DNA from 2 places in the Promicromonospora sp. NPDC023805 genome. Region 1 is predicted to be linked to the other one. Evidence: riboswitches for the same ligand, from Rfam matches in the RefSeq annotation. Region 1 holds a riboswitch; the other holds the start of a gene.
What was found. Region 1 has a riboswitch for cyclic di-AMP ahead of AB0F70_RS12545 (NlpC/P60 family protein). Riboswitches for the same ligand answer to the same signal wherever they lie in the genome.
Positions count from the first base shown of each region.

Region 1 (5,331 bases):
GTGCCGCCCGCTCGGGTGCGCTGATCGCGGCATCGTCCGGACTTCTCGCGACGGCGTTCGCACCCAGCGCACACGCCGTCATGGGAGACGGTTCGAACCGCCTGGCAAGCAAAGAGCTGGCAGCAGCGCCGGCCGTGCAGGTCGCGACCGACGCGAAGCTCAACATCGAGAGCAAGGCCGTCAAGGTCACCCCCGCTCCCGAGCCCGAGGCCGTCATCGAGGCCGTCACCCGCCCCGAGCCCGAGGCGGTGGCGGAGGCGGCGACCGAGGAGGTCGAGCCGGCCACCCCGGACTACGCGTCCGACGGCTCCATCGGCGCACAGGCCGTCGCGATCGCCATGCAGTACATCGGTATCGCCTACACCTACGGCGGCGAGTCACCCGGGTCGGGCTTCGACTGCTCCGGGTTGATCAAGTACGTGTACGCCCAGCTCGGCGTCGACCTGCCGCACTCGTCGTCGTCCATGGTGGCGACGGGCTACCAGGTCGCGTCGCCCATCCCCGGCGACATCGTGTGGACCCAGGGCCACGTCTCCCTCTACGCGGGCGAGGGCATGGTTGTCGAGGCCGCCAACTACGGCACCCCGGTGCGCCACACGGCCCAGTGGCAGGACTACGCGGTCTACATCCGCCCCTACTGACCTGATTCGCGAAGTAGAGCGCCTGTCCGGCTTCCGCACGGGGTAGACCGTGCGGAAGCCGGACAGGCGCTCTACTTCCGCTCTACTTCGCGGATCGGGTCAGTACGCGACCGCTGCGGCCGCGTCGACGATGCCGTACCCGTACAGCGGGGTCCACACACCGACGAGGCCCAGGAGCGGGTCGCGCGCGGTGCCGAGGATCGCGTTCTCGACCTCTGCCATCGTCCGGCCCTGGCCGTAGAGCAGCGCCGCGACCCCGGCCACGTGCGGCGTCGCCATCGACGTGCCCGCGTAGGCGTCGTAGCTGCCGCCCGCGCACGTGTCCGAGCCTGTGCCCACGGGCACCGTGGACCAGACGTCGCCGTCGCACCCGTTCAGACCGCCCGCACCGCCGGGCGCCGAGACGCTCTTCAGGTCGAGCTTGATCGGGAGCTCCGAGTAGTAGGCGTGGAGGCGGGCCGAGTCCGTGGCCCCCACGCAGATCGCCGAGCTGGTGAACGCCGGGTCGGTGCACAGCGGCGTCGACGAGTTGCCTGCCGCCGCGACCGTGAGCACCCCCCGCTCACGGGCGTAGGCGATGGCGTCGCGCATCAGGGCGTCGACGCCGATGATCGTCAGCAGCTGCCCGCCAGGGGCCGAGCCCAGGGAGAGGTTGATGACGTCGGCGCCGTTGTCGGCGGCCCACCGGATACCGTCCGCGATGTCCTGCGACGAGCCCGAGCCCGCCTCGAGGACCTTGACCGGAAGGACCTTGGCGCCGGGGGCCACACCCGCGACACCTATGCCGTTGTCGGCCGCGGCGGCGACGATGCCTGCCACGTGCGTGCCGTGCTCGTCGCCGTCGTTCTGGCCGTCGGGGCCCCTGAAGTCCCCCTCGCCGCACGGGCGCACGTCCGCACAGCCGGAAAAGGTGGCACCTGGCAGGAGCTGGCCGGCGAGGTCCGGCTGATCGAAGTCGACGCCCGTGTCGACGACGGCCACCACCGCGCCCTCGCCGGTACCGACCGACCAGGCGGCACCGCCACGGCGAGCGCCGCGGAGGTGGCGACGCCGACGAACGGTTTCCTGTTCATGTATGCCCCCATTGTCCGCTCGTGGGCCGGATACCCCCGAACTGGGACAAACCTATGAGGACCGGACAAGCGTGGAACAGGGCCGACGACGCGCGGCGGGTGAAATTTACATGATCGCAATCAGCAGGGGCGCGAGCTGACGCCTCAGGCCAACGCCTCGGAGAGCTCGCCCTCGTCCCCCGCTTCCCGGGCGAGCCGGAGCGCTGCGATCGCCGCACCGAGCAACAGGGCGACCACCCAGGCGCCCAGCTGGTGCCTGTCGGGCACCATGGCCGCCGAGGCGAGCTCGTGCCCCACGATCGCCGCCGCGGACAGCGGGTTCTCCGTGAGCGCGGATCCCGGCCAGATGTTCTCCTGCACGGCCAGGAGGGCCGGTCCGGCCGCCTGCAGCACCCACACGATGCCCGCGGTCGGCAGCCAGCCGAGAAGCTCGATCGGCCGGCTGTCCACCGCCAGGCCGAACGCGATACCGAGCGCCACCGCGAAGGTCCACCACGTGCCCGTGGGAGACACCAGGTTGCCCGGCACCAGACCCCACAACCAGCCGTCCAGGAGCACAACAGGCAGGGCCAGGGCGGGCCCGCGCAGGGCAGCCGGGCCCAGGGCCGTCAGGAGGCCGGCCGCCAGCCCTACGACCCCGGCAGCGACGGTGACGACCAGCATCCCGAGCGGCGCGGCGTCACCGGGAGCACTGCCGCGGAGCGCGAGCAGGCACGAGGCGCCGCCCGCCGCGGACATGGCGAGCAAGGTGCCCGTCGTCGCGGCAGCCGCGCCAGCCCTCGCCGAGGCCGCGATACCCGCCGTGAGACCGCCGAGGAGGCCGCCGATCAGAGCCATGATGACCAGGCCGACCACCGCGTCGTCGGTGGTGAACGGTATGGGCAGGAATTCGGCAGAGCGCACTGCCGAGGCCTCGGTAAGGCCTATGACCTCGTACAACGCCTGCAGGAGCCAGGGCAGAAACCCACCCACCCACCAGACGACGGCACTGATGGGAAGCACCCACCAGGCGGAGACGCGATATGCGCTTTCACCCATGCCGCCGAACGGTAGCCGATGTGTGTGATGTCGGTCATAGCCCATGAAGACCGGAACGGCGCAAATCTGCGCCTTCTGCGGGTGAGACCGGAATGCGTAACCCGATCGTGACTTTTCTGGGGAACGTGTGTACTTTGACTTCTGCCCCACCACATCGGTGGGACCGTGAACCGGACGCCGAATCCTGTCACCGGTTCATGACCAGACGTTCGAGACAGGAGCGGGGGACCCACCTTCCCGGACGACAGCACCATCGTCGCCCTCGGGGTGAAGCCGGACGGAACCCCCCAGTAGCCGTGCGGCCGGGTGTGTACTCCTACCCGAACCCGACAGCTGACCTCGCAGGCGGTACAGGAGACATTTAAGGTGACGAACTCCCTTCGCGGACGGCATCGTGACAGCCGGCCGGCCATGACACCGCTGAGCATCCTCGCTCGTACCGCCACAGAGAACGCAGGCACCGTAGCCCGCCGAGGAGCCATCGCCGCAGCAGCCGGTGGCGTCCTGATCTCGACCATCGCGACGACGGCCCACGCGGCCCCCGCCATGGACCTGAAGACCGACGTGAAGTCCGCCAAGCTGAACACGGTCGACCTGCACTCCCTCACCGCGGTGGCCAAGCAGGCTGTTGCCGCCGCCCCGACCGTCACCGTCCCGTCCGACGCGAAGATGCCGATCGAGATGGAAGCGCTGGGCACCTCGTCAGCCGCCGACGGCAAGAAGGGCGACGGCCCCGCCGTCGTCTCGGTCGACGCGCCGGACCCGGTCCCGCTCGGCGAGCAGGCCATCAACCTCGCTTTCAACTACCTCGGCATCACGTACGTGCTCGGTGGGGCGTCGCCGGCCGAGGGCATGGACTGCTCCGGCCTCGTCCAGTACACGTACGCGCAGCTCGGCGTGAGCCTGCCGCACTCCTCGAGCGCGCTGCTCAGCTCCGGCTACCAGGTCACCTACCCGGAGCCCGGCGACATCGTCTGGACGCCCGGCCACGTGGCCCTGTACGCGGGCGACGGCATGATCATCGAGGCGTGGGCCGCCGGTATGCCGGTGCGCTACACCGAGATGTGGCAGAACAGCCCGACGTTCATCCGCGTCGTCTGAGCCGGAGCGGAACCGCAGGCTCGGACGACGCGGATAGAGCCTGAGCTACCGCAGTACATCGACCGCAGTACATCGCGAGGCGTCGCCTCCGCGCCGGGTTTCCGCCCGACGCCGGAGGCGGCGCCTCTCGCGTGTCCGGGGTCGCTCACTCCGGCCAGTCGCAGTAGTCCGCGACGAAGGAGTAGAAGTCGGAGCGCGCGGAGTCGGGCATCGGCACGTGGACGGGCTCCTGCCGGACGCCGCCGACGCGCGCGGACACGGGCAGGAACGTGCCCCGCTTGTCCTCGGCCACCGCATGGACGTCGCAGCGGGCGGGCACCACGGCCAGGACCACCTCGCCGGTCCCTTGTCCCGCCAGGTCCCGGCCTACCCAGCCGGAAGCGTCGCCACCCGGGTCCGCGTTGCTCATCAGGGTCGTCCCGGCGATCCGGTCGACGGTGACCTCCGGGCCGCCGTCGACCGGCTCGATCCGCAGCGTGACCAGGGCGGTCAGCTCCCCGTCGCGGGTCTCGACGGGGACCTCGGGGTCGACGGTGAGGTCGGCGCCGGCCGCTACGGCCGCTGCCGAGCAGTCCGCCGCATGGTTCCGGGCGAGATGTCCTATGGGATCGCCCACCTCGTCGACGGGGACGTCCGTTGCCGGGCCCAGGTCGTCGCCCTCGCCGAGGGCGAGCGTGATCGTGGCGGACGGCGCGGCGCCCCCCTCCGCCGCCGCCAGGTCTGCGCACCTCGCCTCGCCGAGCCCCAGGAAGACGGCGCGCGTGGCCCCGGGCCGCAGCACGAGGGTGCGCCCCTCCTTGGTGGGGTGTGACGGCCCGAACTGCTCGGACCGCAGGGCCCCGGAGAGAAGAGTCATCGTCTCGTCGGAGCCGTTGGTGACCTCGAGCCGGATCTCCCGCTTGGCGTACTGCTCACGGCCCTGCGCCACCTCGACGCCGAGGTGGGCGGCGACGTCGTCGGGCACCGGGCCCTGCGCGGACGACGGCGCTCCGCCGCCCGTACACGCGACCGCGGCCGCACCGACCACCGACGTCAGAAGGACGAGGATGGCGGCGCGGCCGCGGCGTGCTGCGATCAAGCGGTCTTGCGGCGGCCGAAGATCGCCTGGACGATCAGGATCACGATGATCGCGCCGATCACCGAGAAGAGCCAGCTCTCCCAGGACCAGAACTCGTCGAGGCTGACGTTGAAGATGAGCCCGCCGAGCCAGCCACCGAGCATGGCGCCGAGCACACCGAGGAGCAGCGTGAGCCAGAAGCCACCCGGCTGCTTGCCCGGGATGACGATACGGGCGATCACGCCGGCGATCAGCCCGAGGATGAGAAACGCAAAGAAACCCATGATGTGTTTCCTCCAGAGTGGTGTGGCTTGCTTGCGACTACCTCAGCACTGATCGGGCCGACTTGCCACCGGACCCGCCGAATCACTCCCAAATTGGGACATTGCGCCCAGCGGAACCCCTTGGCAAACGCCCGCGC
Region 1 is NZ_JBFAAH010000010.1:151,590-156,920, reverse strand. It holds gene AB0F70_RS12560 (NlpC/P60 family protein) at 1-641, shown strand, start outside; gene AB0F70_RS12555 (S8 family serine peptidase) at 741-1,622, opposite strand; gene AB0F70_RS12550 (hypothetical protein) at 1,859-2,752, opposite strand; cyclic di-AMP (ydaO/yuaA leader) riboswitch at 2,918-3,115, shown strand; gene AB0F70_RS12545 (NlpC/P60 family protein) at 3,164-3,853, shown strand; gene AB0F70_RS12540 (hypothetical protein) at 3,999-4,931, opposite strand; gene AB0F70_RS12535 (GlsB/YeaQ/YmgE family stress response membrane protein) at 4,928-5,194, opposite strand.

Region 2 (5,331 bases), on a different contig from region 1:
CTTCGTGTCGCTCGACGTTGGTCCAGGTACCGCGTCCCGCGTGGTGCAGCTCGCCAAGGAGGCGGGGATCGCGCTGACGCCGGCGGGCGCCACCCACCCGTACGGCAAGGACCCGGAGAACAAGAACGTGCGCCTCGCGCCGTCGATGCCCCCGCTGGACGAGGTCAGCACGGCGATGGACGGCGTGGCGACCTGCGTCCTCCTGGCCGCCGCCGAGGCCGCGACGAAGTAGGACCCGCTCCAGCGTTGGTCGAGCTTGCCGAGACCTGTCTCGACAAGCTCGGCCAACGGTCGGGCGTCAGTCCGTGCAGTGCTTGTTGACCACGAGCACCGGGCACGCCGCGTGGTGCAGCACCGCCTGGCTCGTGGAGCCCAGCAGCAGCCCCCGGAACCCGCCTCGGCCGCGCGACCCCAGGACCACCAGGTCCGAGGCCGTCGAGAACTCCGTCAGCAGCTCCGCGCCGGTGCCGTCCAGCACGATCCGCCGGATCCGCAGGCCGGGATTCTGCGCCTCGTGCTTGTCGACAAGGACGTCCATGCCGGCTCCGATGTCGGCGAGCACCTGCTCACGGTCGATGTTGGACGGCAGCCACGCGAGCATCCCGCTGTTCCCCACGGGCACGCCGGTGACGGCGGTCAGCTCCGCACCCCACGCGTTCGCCTGCAGGATCGCGTGCTGCAGCGCCCGCTCGGCCTGCGGCGATCCGTCCACGCCGACGACTATGCGGCGCACCTCCCGGATCTCGGCCGCCCCTGGCGCCGTCGTGCTCGTCTCGGCGTCCGCCGCCGGCCCGGAGCCCTGCACGTTCCAGGAGACACCCCTGTTCGCCTCGGCGCGCAGCGGGACCACGACGACGGGGCACCGCGCGTGCGCCGGCAGCGCGGACGACACGGTTCCTAGCAGCCGCTCCGTGAACCCGCCCCGGCCGCGCGTACCGACGACTGCCAGCCCGTAGTCGCCGGACAGCTCCACGAGCACGCCTGCCGCGTCGCCGGTCGCGACCTCGGTAGTGGCGCGCACCCCGGCGTCCGCCACGCGCGCCTCCGCCTCGGCGAGAACCGACTTGGCGCCCTCCTGGATGGTCGTGTCGTCGAGGGCGGCGTACCCGCCGTCGAGCGACGCGGCCGTGAAGGAGGGCAGTGAATAGCTGCACACGATGTGCAGCGCCCAGCCCACGCGGTGCGCGTAGGCGGTGGCCCAGTCCAGCGCGTGCAGGCTCGCGGCCGACCCGTCTACCCCGACCAGTACGACCTCGGATCGCGTCATCGCAAGACCTCTCTTCGCCCAAGCACCATTGCAGTCCAACGCTACCGGCGGCACGCGCGTTATGGGTGACCGGTGGCATAAAGACTGCAGAACGATGCCACAGCAGAGATTCGCGAAGTAGAGCGCCTGTCCGGGTCTCCCTGGCGACACCAGGGAATTTCGGACAGGCGCTCTACTTCGCGAATCTCTGCTGTGCGGTACTACCTGGCTGGATCAGCCCAGGCGGATGAACGTGGGGTTCGACTGCCAGATGGTGCGGAAGTCGACGACGGTGCCCGGCTTGGACGCGTCGATCATCGTGTTGCCACCGGCGTAGATCGAGACGTGCCCGGGGGTCCACATCAGGTCGCCCGGCTGAGCCTCGGACGCCGGCACCTGGGTGCCGTAACCCGCCTGCGACGACGACGAGTGGGGCAGCTCGATACCGAGCTGCCCGAAGACGTACTTCGTGAAGCCGGAGCAGTCCATGCCGCTCGGGCTGGATCCACCGGAGACGTACGGCACGCCGATGTAGCGGCTCGCGATCGAGATCACGGAGTTGCCGATCGCCGACGCGGGGATGTCGACCGAGCTGGAGACGGCGCTGGCGGCTGCCTCGGCGGCCTCAGCAGCCTCGGCGGCGGCAGCCTCAGCGGCCTCTGCCGCCTCGTCCGCGGCGAGCTCTGCCTGGTAGTCCTCGTTCTCGGCGGCAGAGACCACGGAGACCGCGGACTTCTCGACGTTGAGCTCTGCGTCGGGTGCGACCGACACGACTGGTGCGTTGGACAGCGCCTCACGGGCCTGCGTCGCCAGCGCGGTGAGGTCGACCGAGTTCATCTTCGCGTGGCCGGTCTCCACCGGAGCCGCCTGGGCGACCAGAGCGCCACCGAAGGTCGAGACGAGGAGCGCGCCACCAGCGGCTGCGACCGCGGTGCGGCGGCCTACTGCGGCGTTCTGAGCAAGTTCGGTGAACGGAGTCACTGGTCGTCGCGCAGCCCGATGGCGAGCGCGAGTCGTACGTGCAGTCACGTAGTACCTCTCCTTGAACGCCTTCGAGGTCAGCTGTCGGGTTCGGGTGGGAGAAATCACCCGGCCGAGCAATCCCGAAGGAATACCCAGCTTCACCCCGAGGACGCACCCTGGCGCCCATTGGTGGGTCCCCCGCCTCTGTCATGCGGTCGTCTTGGGGCCCCGGCCGGTGACAGAGTTCGGCGTCCGTCCGAGGACCCCCACGAATAACTCCGTGGGAGCGGTCCGAACGTACCGGACCTCACCCTCGATGTCACGTTCCGGCAACGACTGCCAAGGTGTGTCGCGGGAGGGGTGCTGCCTTTCCGACAAATCGGACGACAAAGTGGACGGCAAACTGGACTGCCAAAGGCCCCGCGAGGGGTCCGATCAGACCGTCGCGACGAAGAGGTGGCGGGCCACGTCCTCACCGAGCTCGAGCGCCGTACCCGCGCCGTCCACGGCCACCGTGTAGGTCCCGCCGCTGTGCTGCGCCGTGATGCGGGAGCCGGGCACCAGGCCGGCCTCGGACAGGCGAGTCAGCAGCTCGATATCCGTCTGCAGGGGCTCGGCGATGCGGGTGAGCGACGCCGCGAGCGGCTCGCCCTTGACGCCCTTCTTCGCCGCCGCCTCGAACGCGGAAGGCAGCGAGATCACGCCGGTCAGGAACGGCACGTCGGTGTATTCCTCGCCGAGCTCCGACAGCCCGGGGATCGGGTTCCCGTACGGGTCGTGGTGCGGGTGGTCGAGCAGCCCCACGAGGCGCTTCTCCACCAGGTCGCTCATCACGTGCTCCCAGCGGCAGGCCTCGACGTGCACGTGCTCCCAGTCGAGCTTGATCACGTCGGTCAGCAGCCGCTCCGCGAGGCGGTGCTTGCGCATCACGCGCATCGCCTTGTCGTGGCCAAGCTCCGTGAGCTCGAGGTGCCGGTCGCCCGTCACGATCACGAGGCCGTCGCGCTCCATGCGGGCGACGGTCTGCGACACCGTCGGACCGGAGTGCCCCAGCCGTTCCGCGATGCGCGCGCGCAGGGGCGTGATGCCCTCCTCGTCGAGCTCGTAGATCGTCTTGAGATACATCTCGGTGGTGTCGATCAGATCCGTCACGTCAGCTCCCGTCATGCGCACAGCCGCCCAGTCGCCCTGGACACGTGCGGCCCGGGCGTCGGCCCAGGTTCTAGTCTAGTTCTGTGCCACTGACAATCCCGCCACACCTGCTGCCCACCGACGGCCGATTCGGCTCCGGCCCCTCCAAGGTGCGCCCGGGACAGGTGGATCATCTCGTGGCGAACGCGCACGTGCTCGGCACGTCGCACCGGCGGGCGCCCGTGAAGAACCTGGTGCGCCGCATTCGTGAGGGTGTCACGGAGCTGCTCGGCTCGCCCGACGGCTACGAGGTGGTGCTCGGCAACGGCGGCGCCACCGCGTTCTGGGACGTCGCCACGCTGTGCCTCGTGGAGCGCAAGGTGCAGCACGCGGCGTTCGGCGAGTTCAGCGGCAAGTTCGCCGCTGCTACGTCGCGCGCCCCGTTCCTCGCGCCCTCCCAGGTGATCTCGGCGGAGCCCGGCGCCGTCGCCTACCTCGAGGCCACCGACGACGTCGACGCCTACGCCACCCCGCACAACGAGACCTCCACGGGAGCGATGGCGCCGGTGCTGCGCCCGTCGGGGCCGGACGGCGCCGTCGTGCTCACCGACGCGACGTCCGGGGCCGGGGCCCTGCCCGTCGACCTGAGCCAGACCGATGCCTACTACTTCGCCCCGCAGAAGGCCTTCGCCGCGGACGGCGGCCTGTGGCTCGCCGTCCTGTCCCCCGCGGCCGTCGAGCGGGCCGCACGGGTCGAGGGCTCGGGCCGCTGGGTGCCGGAGTTCCTGTCGCTCACGACCGCCGTCGAGAACTCGCGCCAGGACCAGACGCTCAACACGCCCGCCGTCGCGACGCTGCTGCTCCTGGCCGACCAGGTCGAGTGGCTGATCGACCAGGGCGGGCTCGAGTGGTCGACGAAGCGCTGCGCGACCTCCGCCGAGATCCTCTATTCCTGGGCCGAGTCGCGGGAGTGGGCGACGCCGTTCGTCGCGCGCCCCGAGGAGCGGTCCGCGGTGGTCGGCACCATCGACCTCGCCGAGGAGATCGACGCGGGACGGGTGATCTCCGAGCTGACCGCCAACGGCGTGCAGGACGTGTTCGCGTACCGCAAGCTGGGGCGCAACCAGCTCCGGGTAGGCATGTTCCCCGCGGTCGACCCGGACGACGTCGCGGCGCTCACCGCCTGCGTCGACTACGTGGTCGAAACAGCCTGACCAGCGCGATCACGTCCGCAATATCCCTTGGACGGGGAGTTCAGCCTATTGTCCGAGCCGTGGGGACTCTGTAACGTTTCGGCATCCTAGGGAACCATTCGAGGGGCTGTTCAACACCATGCCAGTGATCGACCACTTCACCTTCGGGATCGTGACGCCGCTGCTGGCGTACGCGATCTCGTGTACCGGCGCAGCGACGGGCCTTGCGTGCACGTCTCGCGCCCGAGCAGCATCGGGCGGCACGCGCGCGGCGTGGCTCGTGTTCGGCGCCATCGCCCTGGGCGGTACCGGCATCTGGGTGATGCACTTCGTCGCCATGCTGGGATTTTCCGCATCCGGTGTGACCATCAGATACAACATTCCCGAGACCCTCCTGAGCGCGGCAATCGCCATCGTCGTCGTCGGTGCGGGCCTCTTCATCACGGAGCTGGGCAAGCGCAAGCTCGCGGCGATGCTCGTCGGTGGTGCCCTCGCGGGCGCCGGCGTCGCAGCCATGCACTACATGGGCATGGAGGCGATGGAGATGTCGGCGGAGGTCGTCTACAACCCGGTCTACGTCGTCGCCTCGATCGTCATCGCCGTCGTCGCGGCCACCGCGGCACTGTGGTGCACCGTGCACATCCGCGGCACGCTCGCCACGATCGTGGCCACACTGGTGATGGGGCTTGCCGTGACCGGCATGCACTACACCGGGATGGCCGGGGTCTCCGTGATCAACCCGATCGACAACGTCCCCGCCGGCGCCTCGACGATGCAGCTGCTCGTGCCGCTCGTCAT
Region 2 is NZ_JBFAAH010000023.1:84,147-89,477, reverse strand. It holds gene AB0F70_RS20785 (aminotransferase class I/II-fold pyridoxal phosphate-dependent enzyme) at 1-232, shown strand, start outside; gene AB0F70_RS20780 (universal stress protein) at 299-1,267, opposite strand; gene AB0F70_RS20775 (NlpC/P60 family protein) at 1,481-2,227, opposite strand; cyclic di-AMP (ydaO/yuaA leader) riboswitch at 2,278-2,470, opposite strand; gene AB0F70_RS20770 (metal-dependent transcriptional regulator) at 2,645-3,361, opposite strand; gene serC (phosphoserine transaminase) at 3,445-4,554, shown strand; gene AB0F70_RS20760 (MHYT domain-containing protein) at 4,673-5,331, shown strand, end outside.
Region 2: it holds a riboswitch for cyclic di-AMP, as region 1 does, so the genes downstream of both, AB0F70_RS20775 (NlpC/P60 family protein) here and AB0F70_RS12545 (NlpC/P60 family protein) in region 1, are expected to answer to the same signal.